One region of the Streptomyces rectiverticillatus genome, then DNA from elsewhere that is predicted to be linked to it. Evidence: riboswitches for the same ligand, from Rfam matches in the RefSeq annotation. Region 1 holds a riboswitch; each other region holds the start of a gene.
The links. A riboswitch is a leader RNA that binds a small molecule or an ion and turns the genes downstream of it on or off. The one in region 1 is predicted to bind cobalamin.

Region 1 (3,267 bases):
CGCGCGCACTGAGCTCGCCCACCGGCTTGCCCATCAGCACGACCTGGCTGCTGCGGTCGCCGCCCGGCTTGAGCAGCACAGGGTTCATGAGGGCGCTGGGCTCCACGCGGGCCGCGGCCGCCTGCATGGCCTGGGCCCGGCCTATCTCCGCGCCCTCACGCGTCACGAACGAGTTGAGCGACATGTTCTGCGCCTTGAACGGCGCGACCTTGACGCCCTTGCGGGACAGCCAGCGGCAGATGCCGGCCGTCACCACGCTCTTGCCCGCGTCCGAGGTGGTGCCGGCCACCAGCAGGCCCCCGCCCAGCGGGCCCGCGGGCCCGCTCCTGTCAGCCGTCACCGGCTCCTCCTCCGTGCGTACCGTGCGAAGCTTCCGACAGAGAGCCTGCCCACCACGGCCGTTCCCAGGGCCAGCAGGGAGATCCGGTGCGAGAGGCGTACGGCGCGCTCGATGTCGTCCGTGGCCACCGGGCGGTTCTCCGCCCCCAGCACGGGACGGTGCTCGACGCGGCCCGCGTACGCGAGGGTGCCGCCCAGGCGCACACCGAGGGCGCCCGCGAACGCGGCCTCCACGGGGCCCGCGTTGGGGCTGGGGTGGCGGGACGCGTCCCGCCGGGCCACCCGCCAGGCGCCGCGCGGATCCGGGCCCGCGAGGACGGCGAGGGCCGCGGTGAGACGGGCGCCGGGCCAGCCGGCGACGTCGTCGAGACGGGCCGAGGCCCAGCCGAAGCGGCGGTAGCGGGGGGACTTGTGGCCCACCATCGCGTCCAGCGTGTTCACCGCCCGGAAGCCCACCAGCCCCGGCACGCCCCCCAGGGCGCCCCACACCAGCGCGCCGACGACGGCGTCGGAGGTGTTCTCGGCGACGGACTCCACGACGGCGCGCGCGATCTGCTGCCCGTCCAGGGCCTGCGGGTCGCGCCCGCACAGGTGCGGCAGGCGCTCGCGGGCGACGTCCACGTCGCCGGCGGCGAGCGCGCCGCCGATGGCGCGGGCCTCGCGGCCCAGGGAGGTGCCCCCGAGCACGGCCCAGGTGGCCGCGGCGGTCAGGGCGACGCCGGCGGGGCGGGAAGAGCGCGCGGCGCGCGCCAGCAGCGCGGCACCGGCGGCGGCGCCGCCCGCGCACAGCAGGGCGTGCACGGCGCCGTGGCCGCGGTGGTCGCGCCACAGGCGCTGCTCGACGGCCTGGGCGGCGCGGCCGAACGCGGCCACGGGGTGGCCGCGGCGGGGGTCGCCCAGGACGCGGTCACCGAGGAAGCCGAGGGCGGCGCCGCACGCGAAACCGATCGGATCGGCACGCATCGGCTCAGACCGCCGTCACGCCTCGGCGGGGGGAGGGGAGTGTGCGGGGCGTTCGGTGGCGGGCGCCGGGCATGACGATGTGTCCTCACTCAGGGTCCGCGCCCTGGCTCGACGTGACCGGCGACCAGAGTCTCCTGGCTCCCGGATCCGCGCCGCCCCGGCCTTCCGGCTCGCCGCCGTGGCATCGCGTGGGGGAGACGCTCCCCGGTGACAGTGGCGGGACCGCGCCGGATTCACACCGGCTTCCTCTGCTGTCGCCGTTTGGCTCCGGAAGTCCACCATGTGCCGCGGGCGCCGTCAACTCACCTCTGACCTGGCCCGACCTGCCGTCCCCGGCTACGCCGAGCGGCCCGGGGCTGCCTGCGGCCCCCGGGAGGGAAACGCAGCGGCCGGGGCCCCCGGTGGGGAGCCCCGGCCGTCGAAGCGGGTCCGGCGGTCAGGCCACGATCAGGTAGATGCCGTACCCCACGGCCGCGGCGCACAGTGCGAAGCAGGCGTACGCGCCGGTGCGCGCCACCACGCCCGGGCCGGCCGCCGGGGCGGTGGCGGTGGGCCCGGCCTTGCGGGACGTGCCCACGATGCCGAGGGTGAAGACGGCCACGAGGCCGAGGGTGGCCACGAGGCTGACGCCGAAGACCTGGCCGAGTGCTGCCCAGTCGATGTTCATGGTGGTTCTCCTCCGTTGCCCGGCGGTCAGCCGGCCGTCGCGGGGGCGGGGGTGGCGGCGGCCGGGGCGGCGGTGGGGCCGGCCGGCGGCGGCGACACGGCCTGGAGGGCCGCGGTGACCACGCCGACGGGCTCCGCCGGGGCCGGGACGACGCCCTGCGGCTCGTTGAGGTCGTTGACGTTGTCGTGCGTGACCGGCTTGCGGCGCGAGGCCACCCAGATCGCGCCGCAGGCGACCAGCGCGAGGACGGCGACCGCGGTCACGCCCCAGTCGCCCTGGTCCGCCAGGAGCGCGGCGCCGGCGCCGACGAGGCCGGCGGCCGGGAGGGTCAGGCCCCAGGCGGCGATCATGCGGCCGGCGGTGGACCAGCGCACCACGCCGCCCTTGCGGCCCATGCCCGCGCCCATGACGGCGCCGGAGCAGACCTGGGTCGTGGAGAGCGCGAAGCCGATGTGGGAGGAGGCCAGGATGGTGACGGCGGCGCCGGTCTGGGCGGCGAAGCCCTGCGGCGGCTGGATGTCGGCCAGGCCCTTGCCGAGGGTGCGGATGATGCGCCAGCCGCCGAGGTAGGTGCCGAGCGCGATGGCGATGCCGGCGGAGGCGATGACCCACATCGGCGGGTCGGCGTCCACGCCCAGGGCGCCGCCGGAGATCAGCGCGAGGGTGATGACGCCCATGGTCTTCTGGGCGTCGTTGGTGCCGTGGGCGAGGGAGACCAGGGCGGCCGAGGCGATCTGCCCGGCGCGGTAGCCCTTGGCGCTGGCCTCGGGGTCGGCGTTGCGCGCCAGGCGGTAGGTCATGCGGGTGGCCAGCACGGTCGCCAGGCCGGCCACGACCGGGGCGACGACGGCGGGGATGAGGACCTTCATGACGACGGCGTCACCGTGGACGGCGCCGGTGCCCACCGAGGCGATGGTCGCGCCGATCAGGCCGCCGAACAGCGCGTGCGAGGAACTGGAGGGCAGGCCCGCGAGCCAGGTGAGCAGGTTCCAGACGATCGCGCCGACCAGTCCGGCGAAGATGATCTCCGGCCGGATTCCTGATTCGTCGACGATGCCCTTGGAGATCGTCGCCGCGACCTCCACGGACAGGAAGGCGCCTACGAGATTGAGCACGGCCGACATGGCCACCGCGACCTTGGGCTTGAGCGCCCCGGTGGAGATGGTGGTGGCCATGGCGTTGGCCGTGTCGTGGAAGCCGTTCGTAAAGTCGAACACCAAGGCCGTGACGATCACGATCCCGATGAGAAGCGTGATGTGTTCCATTCACCCAGGCAATCAGCTCGATGGTCAGTACAG
Region 2 (3,267 bases), 3.1 Mb from region 1:
GCTCAGTCGGGTAGAAGTTGATGTCCACGACGCGGTCGAGGAAGGTGACGGCCGTGCGGACCGTGCGGTCGAGCTTCTCCCAGTCCATCTCGCCGCCGGCACCGAGGTGCTGCGCGAGGTTGACGGAGCCCAGGTTGCAGACCGCGGTCTCGCCGTCGTTCGTGACCTCGAGGATCTCGGTGCAGAGGTTCGAGGAGTGGACGACCGCGCCCTTCTCGGCCGTCTGGTTGGCGGTGCGGTTGGCGGCGTCCTTGAACGTCATCCAGCCGTTGCCGGTCTGCGCGAGGGTGCGCATCATGCGGGCGTAGAGCACGCGGGCCGGGATCTGCTTGACGGCCTTGCCCTCGGCCTCGTACTTGCGGTACGCGGCGTCGAACTCGTCGCCGTAGAGGTCGACCAGGTCGGGCGTGTCGGCCGGGGAGAACAGCGACCACTCGGCGTCGGCCTCGACGCGGCGCATGAACTCGTCCGGGATCCAGTGCGCGATGTTGAGGTTGTGGGTGCGGCGGGCCTCCTCACCGGTGTTGTCGCGGAGCTCCAGGAACTCCTCGATGTCGGCGTGCCAGGTCTCGAGGTAGACGCAGGCCGCGCCCTTGCGGCGGCCGCCCTGGTTGACGGCGGCGACGGAGGCGTCGAGGGTGCGCAGGAACGGCACGATGCCGTTGGAGTGGCCGTTGGTGCCGCGGATCAGCGAGCCGCGCGAGCGGATGCGGCTGTACGACAGGCCGATGCCGCCGGCGTGCTTCGACAGGCGCGCCACCTGGTGGTAGCGGTCGTAGATCGAGTCCAGCTCGTCCAGCGGGGAGTCCAGCAGGTAGCAGGACGACATCTGCGGGTGGCGGGTGCCGGAGTTGAAGAGCGTGGGGGAGGACGGCAGGTACGACAGGGTGCTCGTCAGGCCGTACAGCTCGGCGACGTCGGCGACGGCGCGCACGGAGTGGTCCTCGGCCAGGCCGCAGGCCACGCGCAGCAGGAAGTGCTGCGGGGTCTCGATCACGTTGCGGGTGATCGGGTGGCGCAGCAGGTAGCGGCTGTGCAGGGTGCGCAGGCCGAAGTAGCCGAAGCGGTCGTCGGCGCCGTCGGCGAGGGCCGTCTCGACCAGCTCGTCCAGGCGCGCGGCGTGGGTGGCCACGAAGGCGGCGGTGTCGTCCGCGATCAGGCCTTCCCGGTGGCCGACGGCGACCGAGGCGGAGAAGGACGTGGCGCCCTGGCCGGCGGCCTCATCGGCGATCGCGCGGGTGAGCAGCCGGGCGGCGAGCTTGGAGTACTCGGGCTCCTCGGCGATCAGCCCGGCGGCGGCCTCGGTGGCGAGGGAGCGCAGCTCGGCCTCGTCCGAGCTCGCGCTCCGGCCCCGCAGCGCGGCGGCGGCGACCTTGCCCGGGTCGGTGGCGGGAAGGTCGGCGGTGAGGTCGGTCAGGGTGCGCAGCAGCGCGGTCCCGGGGCCGCCGGTCGCTTCTTCCGCAGTCACTGAGACGGACCCTGAAACCGGGTCTGCGGGCGCGATGGTCACTGAGGCTCTCCCTCGCTCGGCTGGGTGGGCCGGCGGGAGGGCACGACGGTCGCGCACGGGCACGCCTGATGGACCAGGGCATGCCTCGTAGGCGTCCGCCGGCCCAACCCGCGAGGCCCGGACGAATTCAACGCCCATAGCCGAGCCCAGGGCAGGCTCGGTGGAGGGCGTGCTGCCGGCAGGTACTCGGACTCCTGCATGCGCGGCTTAACGGCATACATGCACCGTTGCGGGACAGTTCCGGATTTTCACCGGATTCCCCTGCGACGACAGCGAGGACGAGCATACATCTAGTGCCGCCCCTCGCACGCGCCCCCACATGTTGTGTCGCGCGGTAAGCGCATGGGTCGGAATGTGTTATCAGGCCCCGGTGTTGAGGGTGGGTTCGCAGGTCGGAGGGGGGTCGGGCGCGGGGCACGGCGAAGGGCCGTCACGCCCCTTCCAGGGGGGCGTGACGGCCCGGTCGGCTCCGCGGGGCGAGGGCCCCGCGGAGGGTCGCTCTAATGGCCTCCAGGGGCCCCTGCGGTGGCCGGCGGGAGCTCGCTCCGGACCCCGGGGTCGCCGGCGTCCGCCGTGTAGTCCGCCGCCGTGGTCTCGTCCGTGCCGTCCGGCACGCGGAGCGCCTTCAGGGCGAACGTCAGAACGATGACGACGATCACATTGAGCGCGAAGGCGGTGAGCCCGATATAGCCCTTTTCTCCAATAAGGGGGATGAGGTTGGTATTCCCGAAATGATCCTGCGTCGCGCTCGGCGTGTCGTACGCCTTCCAGGTGCCGTACCCCATCCCTGCGGCCCAGCCGGCCAGCAGGGCCCAGCGGTGGAACCAGCGGGTGAAGAGCCCGCCCACGAGCGCGGGGACGGTCTGCAGGATCCAGATGCCACCGAGCAGCTGGAAGTTGATGGCGACGGTCTTGTCCATGGTGAGGACGAAGACGAGCGCGCCGACCTTCACCAGCAGCGAGGCGAGCTTGGAGACCTTCGCCTCGTGCCCGGGCGAGGCGTCCGGCCGGATGAAGTCCTTGTAGATGTTGCGGGTGAAAAGGTTCGCCGCGGCGATCGACATGATCGCGGCCGGGACCAGGGCGCCGATGCCGATGGCGGCGAAGGCCACGCCCGTGAACCAGTCCGGGAACATGTTCTCGAACAGCTGGGGGATCGCGAGCTGCCCGTTCTTCACCTTGATCCCCGCGGCGATGGCCATGAAGCCGAGCATCGCGAGCAGGCCCAGCATCAGGGAGTACAGCGGCAGGATCGTGGTGTTGCGGCGGATGACGTTGCGGCCTTTGCTGGAGAGAACCGCGGTCACCGAGTGGGGGTAGAGGAAGAGCGCCATCGCCGAGCCGAGCGCGAGCGTCGCGTACGCCCACTGCGCGTCCGGACCGCTCACCAGGGCGCCGCGCGGCTTTCCGGTCTCCGGGTTCTTGACCGCGAACGCTTCGCCCGCCTTGCTGAAGATGTGGTCGAAACCGCCCAGCTTGATGGGGATGTAGATGATCGCCACGATGATCACGATGTAGATCAGCGCGTCCTTGACGAAGGCGATCAGCGCGGGCGCCCGCAGCCCGGAGGAGTAGGTGTAGGCCGCGAGCACGCCGAAGGCGATGAGCAGCGGCAGATCCTTCATAAACCAGTTCGACCCGCCACCCACGCCCAGCACGTCCAGGACCGCCTGGATGCCGACGAGCTGCAGCGCGATGTACGGCATCGTCGCGAGGATGCCGGTGAGCGCGAGGGCGAGCGAGAGGCCCTTCGAGCC
Region 3 (3,267 bases), 1.3 Mb from region 1:
GGCAGGAGCGCCTGGAGGGCGATACCGAGGAGCGGGGCGAACGGGTGTCCGCGACGCAGTCGTCGGTGGCGGCGAACTCCACGGAGACGGAGCTCTCCTCCGCGGGGCCCAGGGCGTAGACCGTACCGCTCCCTCCGGAGAACAGCAGGAGGACGGAGACCAGCACGGCGACGACGGCCCGCACGGCGGGCCGCCACGGCAGCGGCTCAGGACTCCACAGGTTCATGCACTAAGCGTAATCAGTCAATTACTTTCGGCGCATTCCACCGTTCGGGTGAGGCCGTTGAATCGGACGCTGCATCTTCGTGCGGGAGCCGGGCACCTGGCCCGGATGGTCGCACAGCCCGCGCCGGAGCACCCGGGCGCGCCGTACGGTCGAGGCAGGGCCTCTCCGCTCGGCGGCGGACCCCGAACACGGCCAGGACGGCGAAGGAGGAGCAGTGACGGATGCCCGGGAGAGTGCGGACCACGTCAGCGTGCATCTGACGGACTGCGGCCACCAGGACGCGGGCGCCGTCTTCGGCGTCCTCGAGGCGGTCTTCCCCGAGGCCGGGCCGCCGCGCGGCGAGACCGGGCCCGGCGCCCCCGGCGCCGGCCCCATGATCTGGTGCATGAGCGTCGACACCCGGACGCGCACCGGCGGCGACGCGGTGCAGCCCGCGGGGACACCCCTGGCGGGCACGGTGACCGCCGATCTCTTCGGCGCGGCGGACCCCGTCCGCCAGGTCAAGGAGGAGCTCGAACGGGCCTTCGCCGTCGAGCACCGCGGGCACGTCTCCGGCGAGCACGAGATGGAGCTGCGCCTGCGCCTGGCCACGCTAACGGCCTCCTGAGGAAGGCCTGTTCGCGCGTTACGTGTCCCATGCCACAGTCCGGTATCCGAACAGGTCTGTCCGTGGGCCCGTCCGGCACCATATGGTGACGGTGCAGCCGGTTCGCCCTGCTCGCCAGGCAGGCGCGTCGCAAGAGGGAACCCGGTGGGAATCCGGGACTGCCCCGCAGCGGTGAGCGGGAACGACCGCCGTCATACGCACTGGATCCGCACGGATCCGGGAAGCGACGGCCAGTAGGTGCCCTATGGCGTGCCCGCGAGTCCGAAGACCTGCCGACTGCCCGTGCGCTGCCGAGCGCACGGAGATCCCGGTGACCTCGAGGGCGGGTCGGCGCACATACCAGGCGGGCACGGACGGCGGCGCACACGCGACCGCACTCCGGTGGCAACCCGCCCGGTTCCGTCGTTCCTTCGCGCCTTCCGCCCGTCCCCCGGGGTCATGGACGCACGCACGCTCGCGAAGGAGAGTTCCGTGACCAGCAAGTCCGCAGCCGCGGCAGCCCAGGCCACCGTGTACGGCTATCCCCGTCAGGGCCGCAACCGTGAACTGAAGAAGGCGATCGAGGGGTACTGGAAGGGCCGCGTCACCGCGGGCGCCCTCCGGGACACCGCCGCCGCACTGCGCCGCACCAATTGGCAGCAGCTGGCCGATGCCGGCGTTCACGAAGTGCCCACGGGTGACTTCTCGCTCTACGACCACGTCCTGGACACCAGCGTCATGGTCGGCGCGATCCCCGCGCGGCACCGCGCGGCCGTCGAAGCCGACTCCCTCGACGGCTACTTCGCCATGGCCCGCGGCACCCAGGACGTGGCGCCGCTGGAGATGACCAAGTGGTTCGACACCAACTACCACTACCTGGTCCCCGAGCTCGGCCCCGATACGGTCTTCACCGCGGACTCCACCAAGCAGGTCGCCGAGCTGAAGGAAGCCCTGGCCCTCGGCCTGACCCCCCGTCCGGTCCTCGTCGGCCCCGTCACCTACCTGCTGCTGGCCAAGGCCGCACCCGGCGTCGCCGCCGACTTCGAACCGCTCACCCTCCTCGACCGGCTGCTGCCGGTGTACGCCGAGGTGCTCGCCGACCTGCGGGCCGCCGGGGCCGCCTGGGTGCAGCTCGACGAGCCCGCCCTGGTCCAGGACCGCTCCCCCGCCGAGCTGAACGCCGCCGGCCGCGCCTACCGCGACCTGGGCGGCCTCACGGACCGGCCCCGGCTGCTCGTCGCCTCCTACTTCGACCGGCTCGGTGAGGCCCTGCCCGTCCTCGCCAAGGCCCCCGTCGAGGGCCTCGCCCTGGACTTCACCGGGCCCGCCGCCGCCAACCTCGACGACCTCGCGGCCGTAGGCGGACTGCCCGGCAAGCGCCTCCTGGCCGGCGTCGTCAACGGCCGCAACGTGTGGATCAACGACTTCGAGAAGTCCCTGTCCACCCTCGGCACCCTCCTCGGCCTCGCCGACCGCGTCGACGTCTCCTCCTCCTGCTCCCTGCTGCACGTCCCGCTGGACACGGCGGCCGAGCGGGAGATCGACCCGCAGATCGTGCGCTGGCTCGCCTTCGCCCGCCAGAAGACGGCCGAGGTCGTCACCCTGGCCCGCGGCCTGGCGCAGGGCACCGACACCATCGCGGCCGAACTGGCCGCCAACCGCGCCGACCTGGCCTCCCGCTCCGGCTCGGCCATCACCCGCGACCCGGCCGTGCGCGCCCGCGCCGCGGCCGTCACCGACGCCGACGGCCGCCGCTCGCAGCCGTACGCCCGGCGGGCGGCCGCACAGCGCGCCCACCTCGGCCTGCCGCTGCTGCCGACCACCACCATCGGCTCCTTCCCGCAGACGACGGAGCTGCGCACCGCCCGCGCCGACCTGCGCGCCGGGCGGATCGACGAGGCCGCGTACGAGCGGCGCATCGAGGCCGAGATCCGCGAGGTCATCTCCTTCCAGGAGAAGGCCGGCATCGACGTCCTGGTGCACGGCGAGCCCGAGCGCAACGACATGGTGCAGTACTTCGCCGAGCAGCTGACGGGCTATCTGGCCACGCAGCACGGCTGGGTCCAGTCGTACGGCACGCGCTACGTCCGCCCGCCGATCCTCGCCGGCGACATCTCCCGCCCCGAGCCGATGACCGTGCGCTGGACCCGCTTCGCCCAGTCGGTGGCGGGCCGCCCGGTCAAGGGCATGCTGACCGGCCCGGTCACCATGCTCGCCTGGTCGTTCGTCCGCGACGACCAGCCGCTCGGCGAGACCGCCCGCCAGGTGGCCCTCGCCCTGCGCGACGAGGTGAACGACCTGGAGGCCGCCGGGACGTCGGTGATCCAGGTGGACGAACCCGCCCTGCGCGAGACGCTGCCGCTGCGCGCCGCCGACCACGCCGGGTACCTCGCGTGGGCGACCGAGTCCTTCCGCCTGTCCACCAGCGGCGTCCGGCCGGACACCCAGATCCACA

Region 2: linked by a shared signal. The riboswitch ahead of FGW37_RS21650 (ribonucleoside-diphosphate reductase subunit alpha) and the one ahead of FGW37_RS07740 (cobalamin biosynthesis protein) in region 1 are both predicted to bind cobalamin.
Region 3: linked by a shared signal. The riboswitch ahead of metE (5-methyltetrahydropteroyltriglutamate--homocysteine S-methyltransferase) and the one ahead of FGW37_RS07740 (cobalamin biosynthesis protein) in region 1 are both predicted to bind cobalamin.

Annotation. Positions count from the first base shown of each region.
Region 1 covers NZ_CP040752.1:1,827,365-1,830,631, reverse strand. Annotated here, with positions in the region: gene FGW37_RS07745 (cobyric acid synthase) at 1-307, opposite strand, end outside; gene FGW37_RS07740 (cobalamin biosynthesis protein) at 337-1,302, opposite strand; cobalamin riboswitch at 1,431-1,550, opposite strand; gene FGW37_RS07735 (hypothetical protein) at 1,739-1,969, opposite strand; gene FGW37_RS07730 (inorganic phosphate transporter) at 1,996-3,234, opposite strand.
Region 2 covers NZ_CP040752.1:4,929,888-4,933,154, forward strand. Annotated here, with positions in the region: gene FGW37_RS21650 (ribonucleoside-diphosphate reductase subunit alpha) at 1-1,510, opposite strand, end outside; adenosylcobalamin-variant (AdoCbl-variant) riboswitch at 1,683-1,783, opposite strand; gene mctP (monocarboxylate uptake permease MctP) at 2,011-3,267, opposite strand, start outside.
Region 3 covers NZ_CP040752.1:568,175-571,441, forward strand. Annotated here, with positions in the region: gene FGW37_RS02270 (hypothetical protein) at 1-226, opposite strand, end outside; gene FGW37_RS02275 (hypothetical protein) at 441-833, shown strand; cobalamin riboswitch at 914-1,124, shown strand; gene metE (5-methyltetrahydropteroyltriglutamate--homocysteine S-methyltransferase) at 1,305-3,267, shown strand, end outside.